DNA from 3 places in the Peribacillus sp. B2I2 genome. Region 2 is predicted to be linked to each of the others. Evidence: riboswitches for the same ligand, from Rfam matches in the RefSeq annotation. Region 2 holds a riboswitch; each other region holds the start of a gene.
The links. A riboswitch is a leader RNA that binds a small molecule or an ion and turns the genes downstream of it on or off. The one in region 2 is predicted to bind thiamine pyrophosphate.
Positions count from the first base shown of each region.

Region 1: another riboswitch for thiamine pyrophosphate. It lies ahead of thiC (phosphomethylpyrimidine synthase ThiC); the one in region 2 lies ahead of thiT (energy-coupled thiamine transporter ThiT).
Region 3: another riboswitch for thiamine pyrophosphate. It lies ahead of tenA (thiaminase II); the one in region 2 lies ahead of thiT (energy-coupled thiamine transporter ThiT).

Region 1 covers NZ_JBGCCB010000001.1:814,668-820,347, reverse strand. The annotation lists gene thiC (phosphomethylpyrimidine synthase ThiC) at 1-1,657, opposite strand, end outside; TPP riboswitch at 1,791-1,905, opposite strand; gene ABIE66_RS04180 (HAD family hydrolase) at 2,017-2,799, opposite strand; gene ABIE66_RS04175 (histidine phosphatase family protein) at 2,983-3,516, opposite strand; gene ABIE66_RS04170 (hypothetical protein) at 3,919-4,371, opposite strand; gene ABIE66_RS04165 (zinc-dependent alcohol dehydrogenase) at 4,555-5,680, opposite strand, start outside.
Region 2 covers NZ_JBGCCB010000001.1:1,107,152-1,112,831, reverse strand. The annotation lists gene ABIE66_RS05615 (hypothetical protein) at 1-103, shown strand, start outside; gene ABIE66_RS05610 (transglycosylase domain-containing protein) at 306-2,327, opposite strand; gene ABIE66_RS05605 (universal stress protein) at 2,664-3,185, shown strand; gene thiT (energy-coupled thiamine transporter ThiT) at 3,266-3,844, opposite strand; TPP riboswitch at 3,949-4,051, opposite strand; gene ABIE66_RS05595 (cation diffusion facilitator family transporter) at 4,305-5,183, shown strand; gene ABIE66_RS05590 (histidine kinase N-terminal domain-containing protein) at 5,430-5,680, shown strand, end outside.
Region 3 covers NZ_JBGCCB010000001.1:2,356,980-2,362,659, forward strand. The annotation lists partial or broken gene ABIE66_RS11800 (acyl-CoA dehydrogenase family protein) at 1-171, shown strand, start outside; gene menB (1,4-dihydroxy-2-naphthoyl-CoA synthase) at 560-1,360, shown strand; gene ABIE66_RS11810 (AMP-binding protein) at 1,379-3,016, shown strand; gene ABIE66_RS11815 (SDR family NAD(P)-dependent oxidoreductase) at 3,068-3,814, shown strand; TPP riboswitch at 3,950-4,078, shown strand; gene tenA (thiaminase II) at 4,215-4,898, shown strand; gene ABIE66_RS11825 (ECF transporter S component) at 4,912-5,496, shown strand; gene ABIE66_RS11830 (ABC transporter ATP-binding protein) at 5,509-5,680, shown strand, end outside.

The sequences.
Region 1 (5,680 bases), 290 kb from region 2:
TCATACTACAGAATTTAGGTCCGCACATTGAACAGAAATGGGCTGTTTTGGCACCTTCAGCTGGTAGAGTTTCATCGTGATATTCAACCGCCCTTTCAGGGTCGAGAGAAAGATTGAACTGATCTCTCCAACGAAATTCGAATCTAGCCTTAGAAAGGGCATCATCTCGTTTTTGTGCATGCGGATGGCCTTTTGCAAGGTCAGCTGCGTGGGCTGCAATTTTATAGGTAATGACCCCTACTCGAACATCCTCTTTATTCGGAAGTCCCAGATGCTCTTTCGGTGTCACATAACAAAGCATGGCAGTTCCAAACCATCCAATCATGGCAGCACCAATTGCAGAAGTAATATGATCGTACCCAGGTGCTATATCCGTTGTTAATGGTCCTAGGGTATAGAATGGTGCTTCTTGACACACTTCCAGCTGCTTATCCATATTTTCTTTAATTAAATGCATAGGTACGTGACCGGGTCCCTCAACCATGACTTGAACATCGTGCTTCCATGCAATCTTCGTCAGTTCCCCCAATGTTTCCAATTCAGCAAATTGAGCCTCATCGTTTGCATCTGCAATGGATCCAGGACGGAGGCCGTCGCCTAATGAGAAAGAGACATCATATGCCTTCATGATTTCACAAATCTCTTCAAAGTGAGTATAGAGAAAGCTTTCTTGGTGGTGGGCCAAGCACCATTGTGCCATGATGGAGCCCCCTCGGGAAACAATTCCCGTAACTCGCTTCGCTGTTAAAGGGATATATCGCAAAAGCACACCAGCGTGTATAGTGAAGTAATCGACACCTTGCTCGGCCTGCTCGATTAATGTATCCCTAAAAACTTCCCAATTTAAATCTTCCGCGACTCCATTCACTTTTTCCAATGCTTGATATATCGGAACAGTTCCAACTGGCACAGGCGAATTCCTGATAATCCATTCCCGGGTGGTGTGAATATTCTTTCCGGTGGAAAGATCCATTATATTGTCGGCTCCCCATCGTGTAGCCCAAGTCATTTTCTCCACTTCATCTTCGATCGATGAACTAACAGCTGAGTTTCCGATATTCGCATTTATTTTCACATGAAATTTTCGTCCGATGATCATGGGCTCACTTTCAGGGTGGTTAATATTTGCCGGAATGATCGCCCGTCCGCTAGCTACCTCTTCTCTTACAAACTCAGGGGCAACATTTTCCCTGATCGAAATGAATTCCATTTCTGGGGTAATGATACCTTTACGGGCATAATGGAGCTGGGTTACGTTTTGCCCTTCCATCGCTCGCAATGGTTTTCTTTTCAATCCCGGAAAAATTTCTACTTTGGATTGTGAATCCACTTTTCTATACCCATTATCTTCTGGTTTTATTTCACGTCCTTCATACTCTTCAACGTCTTCCCGTTCCAGGACCCAGTTGCGTCTAATCGGGGCAAGACCTTTATGAATATCAATGGGATATTCTGAATCCGTATAGAAACCGCTTGTGTCATAAACTCGTAAAGGCGGATTCTCCTCTTCGCCGAATGCCCCTGTAGTCGGACTTAGCTTAATTTCACGCATAGGTACTTTAATATCAGGTCTAGATCCCTCAACATACACTTTTTTACTCCCAGCAAAACTGGACATAATTGAAACGTTCATGTCATTTACTGAATTACTCATGATTTCATTTCTCCTTTTTAAGTTCATTTAAAAAGGACAAAATCCAATCCATTTCGCACGAAAAAGCCAGGTCTCATATTTAAGACCCGGCTAACGTTAGTATGACTACAGAAATGACCAATTGAAATGGTCATTGTTTAGTAGATTCTAACTTCCCCACGCTGGTATGAACCAGATCAGGTCCTGAGGGTTAAGAAGCTTAAGCGCTTCTCTCTCAGCCCAACTTTTATTGGACACCCCTAGTCTAAATAATTTAATTGATTACAGGGTAACTATATATCACCCTTTTCACTCTGTAAATAATTTAAAAGACCTAATATTTTATTTCAACCTCTCCAAAATTCGTTACTTGAAGAGTAATTTTACAGGCTCTCAAGGATTGGGAAAAGCTCCTCTAAATGCTTGATTTCATAGGTTGGAAGCACTTCATTCCGTTCCTTATCATGGCGATTTATCCAAACCGACTTTATGCCTACCCGTGACGCTCCAAGGATATCCGTCATTAAATTATCGCCGACCATCAATACTTCATCCTTATCAAGCTCCATGATTTCCAAAGCATGCTCAAAAATGGAGGCATCCGGTTTACCTCTTCCAAACGCACCAGAAATGACGATTTGGTCGAAATAAGGAACTAGTTCAGGCGTAATTTCAAGTTTGGTGTTTTGCAGTTCAGGAGACCCGTTCGTAAGCAATAGCAATTTGTACTTCCCTTTTAATTCATCTAACACACGAAATGATTCTTCATAGATAAATGGCTTTTTGCGTCTCTCGGCCGGGAAACGTTCTGCCAGTTCAAGCCCAAATTCCGGGTCATCGATCCCTAATGCCTTCAAGCCTCCCGTCCACGCTTCTTTCCGATAAGCCGGTGCAATCCCGGCCATCTTCCGGAATTCATCATGATCATCCTGAAAATTTCCCCATAGCCCCTCAAATGGGTTGATACCGATCATTTGAGTAAATGCATATGTATCGTAAGAAGAATAAAGCTCACGCGCTTCCTTCCGCACAGCTTCTTCAAACTCGTCGACATTCAAATCATACTTCTCCTTAGCCACTTCGCATGTAGCCACAAAAGCCTCTTTTACACTTTTCTGATCCCATAGTAATGTATCATCTAAATCAAAAAAAACTGCCTTCACCAAAATGTCCACCCTCTTTCCCTATTATTGAAATCGTAAAAATTACACTATTACAATAATAAACCACAACCAATGGAAAAAGAATAATTATTCAGAAAATCCCTGCATCTTTCTTAAAATCAGCAAAATGTACGATGAACATCATACTTACCTTCTCTGATGGAAAACCCTATATTTCTTCACTTATCATCTTTCGAATACATACAGCTTTCCATTACTTGCAATCTTGAATTTTGGACCGGTGAACCCCCGTCGGATCAGCTCTTTTCTCATATATATCATGAGGGCGGCATGACTCACGATCAGAACATCCCTATCCCCCTTTGTAAAGATTTCATCCAATACCTTATTGATTCTTTGTTCAGCGATCTTAATTTCCGCCCTTGTCTGCCTGTTGAACATCGAGCAGCATCGAATCCAGATGGCCCATAGGATGAACGGCAGCTTCACTTTTCCTTTAAGAGGGGGAGAAGGTATTTCCCGCAGCTCCTCCATTCGATGAACCTTACCTGGATAGATATGTTCCGCTGTCTTGACAGCTCTCGACATATCACTGCAATAACATTCCTGCCATTCCTCCATGCCAAATAAAGTCGTTCCATAAATAATATCCGCTGCATCATAGTCCTCAAACCATTGCTTCATATCATCCGCCGTCACAGATTTCCCAGTAGGAAATTCATGTGCCACCTTAAAATGCCGTACCAAACCAATTTTCATATATTCTCCTTTTTATCTTTTTAAATATAAGTTTCTTTTTGGCTTTTCAATAGTTATGTAAAATTATACAAAAACAGGTATATGAAAACCATTAAAAACCTTACTGAATTGCACTTGCGAGTATGTGTTTTATACAATCTTACAGATTGGGTCACTGCTGAAAATGGTCCTGCAGAAGTGGTCCCGTCACATGCTATAACCAAGCGTTTACCCCTATGCTTTTTTAATACCCTTTCTTCACTTTAACCAACAAACGTAAAAATACAAGAAACGACTTTCCCTTACGAGTTCATGGAAGATGTTACAGGAGTAATAGCAATTATTAAAGGGAAAAATTTCATGGCCAGACTCTATCTGAAATTATCAAAAAAAGAGAAAGCATTTTGCCTTCTCCACATGTCGTTACCCTATGAATTGAAGTTCTGTTATCGTACATCTCTTCCTGAATTTATATTTCCCGCTCAAATCACTGAATTGATAATCATTGAGGGATTTTCCCAATTGTTCCTTTAGCTTATCCACAGTGATGGATTCCTCCACTGTCTCTTTCCAATTTTCATTTCCGATTAACTCATCGAATGGTATGGTAGTCAGGACTTCATCATAAATCTGGATGCTTTGATCGATGCCGAAGCTGCCATAGATACTGCCATTTTCTTCAGCAAAGATATGCTCCGATTCAAGTTCTTCCACCAATACTTCTAGATATTCCTTTGACTTAACAGGCTTGATGGCAATCTCTGCTTCCGCCTTTACAGGTCCCAATCTCTTATCTATGATCTCTATTGTCATTTTAACGTAAACGGGCGGATACCCAAACCCTTCACAAAGTTCCGCTGCCGAATTATATACCATCTGAACATCCTCCTTTTGTCACTATCATTATATAATATAAATCCTTCATTTCCTTACCAAAAACCCTTATTCAAGATCACTTGGCATCGTAGTTCGTTTTGAATGCCAACGCTTCTTTTTCCTATACGAACCTAACAAAGAAATCCAATGCAGCTCCATGCATTGGATTTCGCCAACTTCTTATTATGGCTTTAGCACCACTTTAAAACATTCATCTTCGTGATCATTAAAGATTTGATATGCTTCACTCGCTTTTTCGAGAGGAACTCTATGTGATATGATTTCCGTCGGGTCGAAATCTCCAGCTGTGATTTTATCAAAAAGCTTTGGCATATAGTGTATGACCGGTGCTTGTCCCATTTTTATATTAATGTTCCTTTCAAATAAATTGCCTAACGGGAACATATTATATTTGGACCCATATACGCCAGTCAGTTGGATCGTGCCGAATTTACGCACGGCGTTAATGGCAATTTCGATCGCACTTAACGTTCCACCCTGAAGTTTCAACTTTTGCTCAATCGCCTCAATCGTCGATTTCTTGCCATCCATTCCCACACAATCAATGATGACATCCGCCCCGCCTGAAGTGATTTCCTTAATATAGCCGCCCATATCGTTATACTCATCGAAGTTATACGCTTCAACCTTATTCATCTGTTTTGCCTTATTGAGCCGATAAGGAAGATTGTCGATGGCAATGACCCTTTTTGCGCCCTTCATCCAAGCGAACTTCTGGGCCATCAAGCCAATTGGCCCACAGCCCAGTACCGCTACCGTATCATCTTTCTTGACGCCTGCGTTCTCTACACTCCAATAAGCGGTTGGCAGCACATCGGACATGAACAGAAGCGCCTCATCTTCAAGTTCGCATGACTCTGGGATGACAAACGGCATGAAGTTCCCATAAGGGACCCTTAAATATTCCGCCTGTCCTCCTGGATAGTTCCCATATCGTTCCGTAAAACCAAAGTATCCTCCAGTATCCACCGCTTCATTGGGGTTGGAATTGTCACATTGACTCTCCATATCATGTTCACAATAATAACAATGTCCACAAGAAATGTTGAAAGGCAGGACAACCCTGTCCCCTTTTTTCACTTTCGATACTTCCGGACCCACTTCTTCAACGATTCCCATCGGTTCATGACCAATGACATAATCTTTATGCGTAGGCAAAGCGCCCTGATATATATGGAGATCGGACCCGCAAATCGCCGTTGAAGTCACTCGGACGATGATATCATCCTTTTGCTGAAGTTTCGGATCTTCAACTTGTTTTACCTGAATATCTTTTGCACCTTGGAAA
Region 2 (5,680 bases):
AGGCGAAAATGTACATGCCATGCTCGAAAAAGTACAGGCTATTTGTAAAGAAAATGATGAAAGTGCATTTGGTTTCCAATCGAACCAAACCGTTAACATTTAAATGATTCCAACAATTTCAGGATAAGAAGAGGGTGAATAGAATGAGAACCATTTTAATGGTGATAGGCGCAATCGTCGTAATCGGCATAATAGCAAATCTTATTTTTTAAGAATGATGAAAGACTGTCAAATAATTGACAGTCTTTTTTTGTGTAGATTTTTATTGGAAAGAGCGTGTGTTCCATACTCCCTTTTCAGAAAAATTACCACGGCACCTCCCAATCCCTCCATTTATTCAAACCATCCCGAATTTCCTTTCCTTTATCAATCCAATATTGCTTCCTTTGCTCCTCTTCTTCCTTTGTTTGTTGCTCCTCTTCTTCCTTTGCCTGTTGCTCAGCTATAAGTGCCTGTTGTTCAGCTATTAGCGGTCCGATATCTTGAGCTTTAAAGGATTGAGCCGCTTGATTCTGTAGAGCTTTCGACATTATTTTTTGAAAGATGAGTGCACTTCCCTGACTGCTGTGTGTCGTTAGGTAATTTTTTTCATCCGTCTTATCATATCCAGCCCATACAGCACCGACCAGTGAAGGTGAATAACCGATGAACCATTGATCTTTAACCCCTGAAATCCCTTCGATGGGCACTTGTGTGGAACCTGTTTTGCCTGCTATTTCATAACCGGAAACAGCCGCGTTTTTAGCTGTGCCATATTCCACTGTACCAAGCAGCATCGCATTCATTTTATCGACGACGCTTTTAGAGGTTACTTTGGTGCTTTTCTCTTTCCAGGCCCCTACCTCTTTTCCATCGTTATTTTCTATTCTTACAATGGCATGAGTTTCCTCCCTTTCCCCATCGTTGGCAAATGCTGAAAAGGCTCCTGCCATCTGCAGCGGGGACACACCTTTCCTCATCCCTCCTAGAGCTAGCGACAGATTTCGATCATCCTTGTCATACGGAATCCCAAACCGCTCAAGTGAATCCAGCCCCTTATCTATGCCAATCTCATTCAATAGCCAAACCGTTGGTACATTCAAGGAATTCATCACCGCTTCATACATGGGTACTTCTCCTTTGTATTCACCGCTCAGGTTTGTTGGCTCATATTCACCGAAGCTCATTTTTTCATCCTTTAAAGGGTCAGTGATATCGTATCCCTCCTCAACCGCTGGAGTGTAAACGACAAGTGGTTTAATGGATGAACCCGGAGATCTTGACAGCTGGGTTGCCCGGTTATATCCCATGAATTGATGCTCACCTCTCCCACCGACTAGTGCCTTTATGCCGCCCGTTTCAGGATCAAGGAGGACTGACCCACTTTGAACCATTTCCTCTGTACTCGTTCCAACTGGAAAATTGGCTTCATTCGCATACACGGATTCTGTAGCCTGCTGCATGGATTGATCCAGTGTAGTGTAAATTTTATAGCCCTTTGAAAGCAGTTCCTCAAGCTTAATTCCATATTTACTCGATGCTTCCGATAAAACATGATCAACATAATAAGGATACTTACCTCTTAATGGATCGGTTTCCTTCTCCCCCATAAGAAGTGTCACCGAATCTTTTTTTGCGGCTGCTTCTTCATCTTTCGTCAAATAACCATGTTCCGCCATTCTGGAAAGAACCAAATCACGCCGCTTCAATGCTCCGTCCAAATTCTTATATGGATCAAGTTTGGATGGTAGATTAATGACACCCGCCAGCAAAGCTCCCTCGGCAACGGTCAATTCAGAGACCTCTTTGGAAAAATAAATATTTGCAGCTTTTTTGATTCCCCATGCCCCATGGCCAAAATAAACTTGATTCAAATACATTTCCAGAATTTCATCTTTCGTATATTGATTTTCAACTTCCTGGGCTAGAAAAAACTCTCCTATCTTCCTCTTCAATGTTCGATCCGATTCCAGCATCGTGATTTTCACAAGCTGCTGGGTGAGCGTGCTCCCGCCTTCAACAACACTTCCAGCCTTCGCATTTTTAACCAAGGCTCGCAAGATCCCTTGATAATCTATACCGTGATGTTTATAAAAACGGTGATCCTCAATGGAAACCACCGCTTGTTTCATATGTTCCGGTATTTCATCTATCGCAACACCTTCGGATTTATTTGCCGTGATCGTACTGGCAAGATTCCCATCCAGATCATAGATTCCTGTCGGTTGCTGAAGATTATTTTCAAGATGGCTTATATCTGCACCCTGCCTGAAATACAAGAGTGAACCGGCGCCTAAAACCACAATCGCCAATATTATAATTAGAACTAATTTCACTAACCCTCTCATTTTGTACCCCCATTTTCCCATCTGCGACATGTTTCATTAAAAATATTTTACCCTTTTTATTAAAGAAAACTCGTCGATTGACTAAAAGGCCACAGTTCAGTCGCCTTTTCTTTTAGCACTATACTCGTGTACCGGCTTCCTTGCTGATGATATTCCTTCCGAATGAAAAATAAAGCACGCCAACTAATTGAAGGACCAGGATTTCATCCTACCATTTTAACAATGCCCGTATCTATCCTTTCCCCGTAATTGGCGATCTATATACCAATTAAAGGCGTGAAGCCATTTAAAAGTGGGTATAACACTTTAAAGACTTATAAATGGGAGAGTGAAATTATGAAAGACATAAAAAATATTGTCGTCGCTTTTGATGGAAATGAAGAGAGTACACGGGCCGTGGAATATGGAGCAACAATCAAACAGGCCTTTCCTGAAGCTGAGCTGACCGTAGTCCATGTCCTAAGTGATAAGGTTGAACAGAGTATCATGGGAAACGTCACAGCTCCTGGATTTGTACCCGCTGCAGGATTTTATGTCGATCCCGTCCAGACACATCCCGTCGTTGAAGTTGAACAGCGAGAACAAAAGGTAATTGACACCCCTTCCCCCGTCGAGAATAGTGTTCGGAACGCAGAAAGTAATACGTTGAGATTGCTAAGTGAATGTCAAGTCAAGGGGAAATTCGAGATATTGGAAGGACATGCGCCAGATAGCATATGTGAATATGCAGAAAGAACTGCGGCCGACCTCATCGTCGTCGGCAATAGCTCTAAAAGCGGTTTGGAAAAATTCTTTCTTGGAAGTACAAGTAGTTCAATTGCGAAAAACGCACCCTGTTCGGTATTCATTGCAAAATGAGATTGAGCCAGTTCGCCCTGTACGTATCGTTTGATCATTCTCCGAAAAAAGCCGGATTCTTGTAGAATCCGGCTTTTTTGTTAATAGGCTTTTTTCAGTAATACATTTGAAGCTGCCGAATATAACATCATCACCACAATGGCCGATAAAATAAAACTGATCAGCATATAAGTCCCATTATAAATGAATGAATAAACCGCTACTGGCTGTCCTTTTGGTGCTGCAGATCCAAAAAACACGATTCCAGAAGTGAAATGACATAGAAACCTCAGGAAACTTCCCAAAAACATGCCGCCAATCCCGTATAATTTCGCTTTGGAACGCTTTTCCTCTTTATAGCTGTTTACAAACTTGTTCATGAATACACCGGATATCCCGACAACCATAAAGGCAAGATAATAATCAATGAAGCCTTGGATCGGTGTTCCGATCCATGCTGTACCACTGACAATCTGCAATAGTCCAAGTAACAATCCGGCTAACATCCCACCTTTTATGCCCCAACGATATGCCATCAGAAAAATAGGTACCATGGCTATTGAAATCGAACCCCCTTGAGGCCAGATTCTTGAAAAAATGAATCCAGAGACCATATCCAGTAATAAAGCCAATGATGCAAAAATGGCGACCTCTGTCATGAATAACGTTTTATTTTTCATCAAGCCACTCCTTTCTCCAAAAATGAAAAAATGTCCATGAGTTCCCCCTGCCAATTTTGCGCAAAAAAAGCAACACCGGGGCGGTAATGGATGCCCAGTATTGCTTGTATCCAAAACCACATCCCTACGCTAGTGCTAACTATCAGGTTCATAGGGTCTGAACTCAACCGTTCACTCTCAGCCTTTTTGGCTCCCCTTGTGGAAGTATTTATTTTTCGATCCTCGGTTAGAATATACTACTAGTTTCTTTAATTGACAACTAAAGAAACTGTATATGTCAACAACTTGTCATTCCCATTTTATGGCGATATTCTTTCTTATAACCAACTTCTTTACATACCTTCAATACACCTGCAATTAAACAAGTTAGATGGCTAAATACGACAATTTTTCTATAGACTCACTAAGGTTTGTTTTGTTATCTTTATTAAACCTAATTTACATAGGGGAGGGAATGGACATGGATAAACATTCGATTTCAGCTGAAAAAGGCGCCTACATAAGCATTGCCGCTTACATATTCTTGTCTGCCCTTAAATTGTCATTTGGTTATTTCGGTGATTCTAAAGGACTTTGGGCAGATGGTTTAAATAATACGACCGATATCATCGCTTCCATAGCCGTATTGATTGGTTTGAAAATTTCGAAGAGACCTCCAGATGATAATCATTCATATGGACATTTACGGGCGGAAACCGTAGCCTCGTTGGTAGCTGCCTTCATTATGATCACCGTAGGCCTGCAGGTTGTATTCAGTGCTGTAGAATCCTTCTTCCAGCAAGATTCAACAACCGTTCCCAATATGCTTACCGGTTATGTCGCCCTATTCTCTGCAATCTTCATGTACGGAATCTACCGTTATAACTTAGCATTAAGTAAAAAGATCAACAGCTCTTCCATCTACGCCGTTGCACAGGATAATCGTTCCGATGCCCTTGTCAGTGTTGGTGCTTTCATTGGAATCATCGGTACTAAGATGGGAATCCCTTGGCTTGATGCAATAGCTGCAGCAGTCGTGGGGGTCATCATATGCAAAACGGCCTGGGATATCTTTCGGGATGCCTCCATCTCTTTAACCGATGGTTTCGACGAGCAGCTCCTGCAAAAGATCGGTCAAACCATTATATTGACAGAAGGTGTAAAAGACATGAGTGAAATTAAGGCCCGTATGCACGGAAGTGAAATCCTGCTCGAAACTACCGTTCATGTTAACCCTCTTTTGACCGTCATCCAAGGTCACGATATTACGGTTAAAATCGAAGAGAATCTTTTGAAGGAATATAATATCCAGCATGTGATCGTTCATATCGAACCATATGCATTTCATAAAAAAAGGTAACCGTCATTAACTTTACGGATACCTTTTTTTATTATTAATTCATGTAATCACTGTAATAAAACTGTGTCAAAAAAAGGTATTTATCGATTGATTGACGAATATTTATCCAATTGACACATGTTAAAAGAACTCTAATCTGTTATCATAAAAGCGAGATGTAATTATTTTAATATTTTGTAATTTTTTTCTAATACATTAATTTCTGGGTCAAAAGTAAATTCATTTTCCTACAGTATGGAGGGCAAAATGGTATCTAATCGAGAAATGACCATTCACTTTTTATCTTCTCAAAAAAGCAGTATCATATCCAAATGGAAAGATGAGTTGCTGCATTTACCGGACGGATATATGGGATATTTTAAAGGAGAAGTGGAAAATATCTTTAATCTGCTAATGGATCAGCTTGGAAAATCGGATACTGACATAGACGATGTACTGAAGGTCGTAGGGGGAAAAATTGCGTCTGATCGAGTTAATAAGCAATTGGATATGGAAAA
Region 3 (5,680 bases), 1.2 Mb from region 2:
GCTATCCATGAATGTTTACTGTTGAATGGTCATTATGCTTATACGAAGGAAATGCCTCTTGAGCAACGCTTACGTGACGTGATTGGGTTGGAAATTGGTGATGGCACTGCACAAGCCAATATGATGGTCATTGCAAAGGACATAATAGGAAAGGAGTTCCGTTCTCATTAATCCAAAGGAATGTAGTTTATGGTAAAAGTCAAACCGTAGAATACAGTGGACTTTTACCATGGGTGTTAGGAACGATGGAGTTTATCAATGAATTATTTCAAAGAAGTCAGCGAGCCCAGAGTCTTCAATAAGTAATAAGACCACTGTTCCAGTGATTAAGAGAGGGGCTTATGGCCGAGGCCATAAGTAAAGAGTTGAAAAAGATACATGGGTAATCATTCATAAAGGTTAGTATTTTTCATTCAGTTGAAACCGAAACGATTAAAGAAGAAATAGAAAACATTTACAGTCGTAATAGTGCCGATTACGTTCGTAATGAACAAAGAATTGATGTGATGCAAGGTAAATCATCCTAAATGGACTAGGACAATGAAGGGAATGAAAAACGATGGAATTAACAGATGTAATCTATGAAAAAAAAGGTGGAATTGCAAAGATAACAATGAACAGACCTAAAGTTTACAATGCTTTTCGTGCCAGAACCATTCAGGAATTAATTTGGGCCTTCCGGGACGCTTGGGATGATAATCGTGTTGGTATAGTGATTCTGACTGGAGCAGGTGAGAAGGCATTTTGTGTAGGTGGGGATCAAAAAGAAAAGGGAGAAGAAGGAGGATATGATCATTCGGGTGGTTTAGGTGGTGGAATGGGATTGGAAATCGAAACGCTGCACCAAACGATCCGCAACATTCCTAAGCCGGTCATTGCAGCGGTTAATGGGTTTGCCATCGGAGGCGGACATGTCCTTCATGTCATTTGTGATCTAACAATTGCATCTGACACGGCAAAATTCGGCCAGAGCGGGCCAAAGGTCGGTAGTTATGATGCAGGTTTTGGTTCAGCTTATTTAGCACGAATTGTCGGAGAAAAGAAAGCAAGGGAAATCTGGTATTTGTGTGAACAATATTCTGCACAAGAAGCAAAGGAAATGGGACTTGTGAACAAAATCGTTGCCCCAGAACAACTGCACGAGGCAGCAGAAGAATGGGCAAGAAAGATCCTTGATAAGAGTCCTACTGCGCTAAAAATGCTTAAATATTCCTTTAATGCAGATAGTGCAAACATTCAAGGGATTTCTCAGCTATCGATGGGCAGTTTAGCGATGTTTTACAATACACAAGAATCGGAAGAAGGAAAAAATGCCTTCCTGGAAAAGAGGCCTGTAGATTTTAAAAAATTCAGAGGTTGATGAGGGGGATGGAAACTGGTGAAATTGGAGACGATTTTGACTCAGGAATATGTGGGGAAATATCAAGGCGTTTGGCCAAACCGAACGATCTTGGATTATTTGAATGATGCTATAGTGAAGCATCCAGATAAGATAGCGATTATCGATAAAAAAAGTAGTTTTACTTACAAGCAGCTTGGTAAGTTGGTCGATCGAATCGCTTTGGGTCTCTTGCATATAGGATTGGGTAAAGGGGATGTTGTCTCTTTTCAACTGCCTAACTGGAATGAATTTATAATCTTACACTATGCTGTTACAAGAATCGGTGCCATTAGCAATCCCTTGATACCGATTTATCGAGATAGGGAAATTGGCTATATGGTTGGGATGGCAGAATCAAAAATGATTGTTGTACCAGATTATTTCCGTGGGTTTTATTACCCTGACATGATTGAGAGACTAAGCCATCAATGGCCATCAATGAAACATATATATGTGATTGGGGACAAGGCGCCGAAGGGGATGAAACTGTTCTCCTCACTATTTGAGGAACCTTGGGAAGACCGGATGGATTCATCCATTTTGGATGAAATCACACATGACCCCAATGATGTGACTGAAATTATCTTTACCTCGGGAACCACTGGAAGTCCAAAAGGAGTAATGCATACACATAATACTCTTTGTATATCAACGGATTATTGGATTGACCACTTACATTTAACCTCCGATGACGTTCATTTCATGGCGTCAACGTTCGCTCATCAAACAGGTTTTGGTTATGGAGTTAGGCTCCCTACTCATATTGGAGGTACAGGAGTCTATCAAGACATTTGGAATCCGAGAGAGTTTATTGAATGGGTTGAGAAGGAAAAGATAACGTTTACGGCGGGAGCTACTCCTTTTCTGCAAGATACGATTCAAATGGAAGGGATAGAAAGTTATGACCTCAATTCGCTACGAGTCTTCGTAGCTCTAGGTGCCCCGATTCCCAGGCATTTAGTAAAGGAAGCCGTGGAAAAAGTACCGTTCAAGATATTGTCAGGATGGGGACAAACGGAAGATGGCTTGGTAACCTTGACGAGACTTGAGGATCTAGAAGAAAAACTGACGAATACCGACGGAATTCCCTTTCCGGGGATGGAGCTAAAAGTAGTGGATCTTGAAGGGGAGCTCTGTGCTCCGAATATAGAAGGTTCTTTATTAGTAAGGGGTCCGGCTCTTTTTGTCGGCTATTTTAAACGGATCGATGATACTTTAGCTGAGTATAGTGACGGATGGTTCATTACCGGTGATCGAGCATTTATTGATGAAGATGGATATATCCGGATTTCTGGAAGAAACAAAGACATAATCATACGTGGCGGCGAAAATATTCCAGTTGCTTATGTAGAAAATGTATTGTATGAACACCCGGATATTTCTAGCGCTCAGGTTATCGCTGTTCCAGATTCTCGTCTTCAGGAAAAAGCATGTGCATGTATCAGCATGAAAATGGGAAAGAGCCCGATTACGATGGATTCCATGCAGGAATTTCTCTCGGAAAAGGGTTTGGCCAAACAATATTGGCCTGAATTTCTTGAAATAATGGATGACTTTCCTCGTACGGCAAGCGGGAAAATCCAGAAATTCCGGCTCCGGGAAATGATAAATGAAAAGATAATAGACAATATATAAGCAGCTTAAATAAATCCATATTGACTAAATGGTGAAAGTGGAGGGAATATGATGAATAAAAGAATGGCATTTATCACAGGTGCCGGGAGCGGAATTGGCAGAGAGATTGCAAAAAAATTGGCTTCTCGCAATTTTAACATCATCGTGGCTGATATAAATCTTAAAAATGCAGAGGAAACGGTTTCTATAATCGAAAAGTCGGGTTTTGAAGCCAGAGCGGTCTATTGTGATGTAACGAAATTAGAAAGTGTTAAAAAAGCCGTTGAAGAATCAGTGAACCATTATCAAAGAATAGATATATTGGTTAATAATGCAGGCTGGGATAAGGTGGAACCTTTTTTAAAAAGTGATCCAAGCACTTGGAAAAGGATTATCGATATTAATTTACTTGGGCAGATCCATACTTGCAAGGAAATTTTACCTCTTATGATTGAAAATGGTTACGGCAAGGTAGTAAATATTGCATCAGATGCAGCTAGGGTCGGATCAAGTGGAGAGGCAGTTTATTCGGCTGCTAAGGGAGGGGTGATTGCCTTCACAAAAACGATAGCAAGAGAAATGGCACGTCACAAACTCAACATCAATTGTGTTGCACCAGGCCCTGCTGATACTCCTTTATTTCAAGAAATAGGCTCTTATAATGTTGGTATAGCAAGCGCCTTGGAAAAAGCTATTCCATTCCGTCGGCTAGCTCAACCCGAGGACATTGCCAGTGCTGTTGCCTATTTCGTTTCGGAAGATGCAGGGTATATTACGGGGCAAACTCTTTCCGTAAATGGTGGATTAACAATGGTTTAATTGATCGTGGTTAGGTGAGTATGCAAGATTGAAAGGCTAGTAATCCTAAAGCAATATAGCTTGAAAACTTTTTCTAATCGTTTGACAATTGGATTTATCGTGTTAATATAAAGGCAAATGAATTATATATACAATTTGTACCACTAGGGGTGCTTTATAGGTGAAATTTGGTTTTACCTGAGAAGCTGAGATTAAAGTATGACTTTAAGACCCTTAGAACCTGATCTGGTTTATACCAGCGTAGGGAAGTGGGGTCTGGGACAATACGTTTCTGTATTATTTCAAGTAAAACCACTTTCTTTACGTTAAAGAAAGTGGTTTTTTATTTGCAAAAAAAGAGGTGATTTAAGGTTTTTATCCCGTATCATTCATTGAAAAATAGAATTTGGAGGTAATGGACATGAAGTTTTCAGAGGAAATCCGCCAGGAAGTTGATCATATTTGGGAAGCTAGTTTTAATCACCCGTTTGTTGCAGGAATTGGAGATGGCACATTGCCATTAGAGTGTTTTCGTTTTTATGTCATGCAAGATGCCTATTATTTATCTCATTTTGCTAGAGTTCAAGCTTTAGGAGCAGTAAAGGCAACAGACTTACATACAACAAGCAGGCTTGCCGGCCACGCACAAGGAACATATGAAGCGGAGTTGAAGCTTCATGAAAATTTTTCTGAGAGATTAGGCATCACAAAAGAAGAAAGGGAAAATTTCAAACCCGCCCCGACTGCTTATGCTTATACTTCCCATATGTATCGTGCGGCTTATTCTGGACATTTAGGGGATGTTATTGCAGCTATCTTGCCATGTTACTGGCTGTATTATGAAATTGGCGAAAAGCTGCAAGGGTGTGAACCGGAAGAGCCGATTTATCAAGAATGGATAGCGGCTTACGGAGGAGAGTGGTTCCGCTCTTTGGTGGAAGAACAAATTGCGAGGCTTGATGAGATTGCTGAAAAAGTAACAGATGAAGATAAGGAAAGAATGAAGGAACATTTTATCCTTAGCAGCCAATATGAATACTCATTTTGGGAAATGGCTTATCGCTTAGAGACATGGCCTGTTCATAAGGAAATACTGGAAGTATAAAGGAGAATGAAACATGAAAAAAGGATTGAAATTAACGGATATATTAGTCACTATCGTGATTGCCGTAGCATTTGGAATCGTTTATATCCTTTGGGGTTCGATATATTATTCCGTTAAACCATTAGGATTACATCTAGATCAACTTATTTATGGAATGTGGTTTATTGCTGGCCCCGTTGCCTTTTTGATTTTACGGAAACCGGGTGTAGCACTTCTGGCAGAGATAGCTGCAGCTTCCGGTGAATTCTTTCTGGGTTCACCATGGGGGCTGACCGTACTCTTATATGGGGTGGTCCAAGGTTTGTTCGCTGAACTGCTGTTCATGGCGTTCAGATATAAAAAATTCAATATGTCGGTGGCCGTTTTAGCTGCGGTGGCTTCCTGCCTGGGATCAGTCATCATGGATTTTGCATACGGGGAAATAGGTGCGCTCTCCCTTTGGAATCTATCGTTATTCATGATTGCGAGGTTCTTGGGTTCCATATTCTTTGCAGGTGTAACAGCTTATTATCTAGTTAAAGTCCTGGAAGCAACAGGAGTAACTAATCTTGTTCGTCCAGTTTCAAGTAAAGATTATGCAGAACTGGACCAAAAGTAGAGGTTGATGGCCATGGAACGAATCGTTCATGTTGAGAAGTTAAGAATGAAATTTCCAGGTGATGAGTCATTGATTTTCAAGGACTTATCCGTCTCATTTGATAAAGGTGAAAAAGTTCTATTGTTGGGACCATCAGGATGTGGTAAGTCGACTCTTTTGCAAGTATTAAGCGGATTGATTCCGA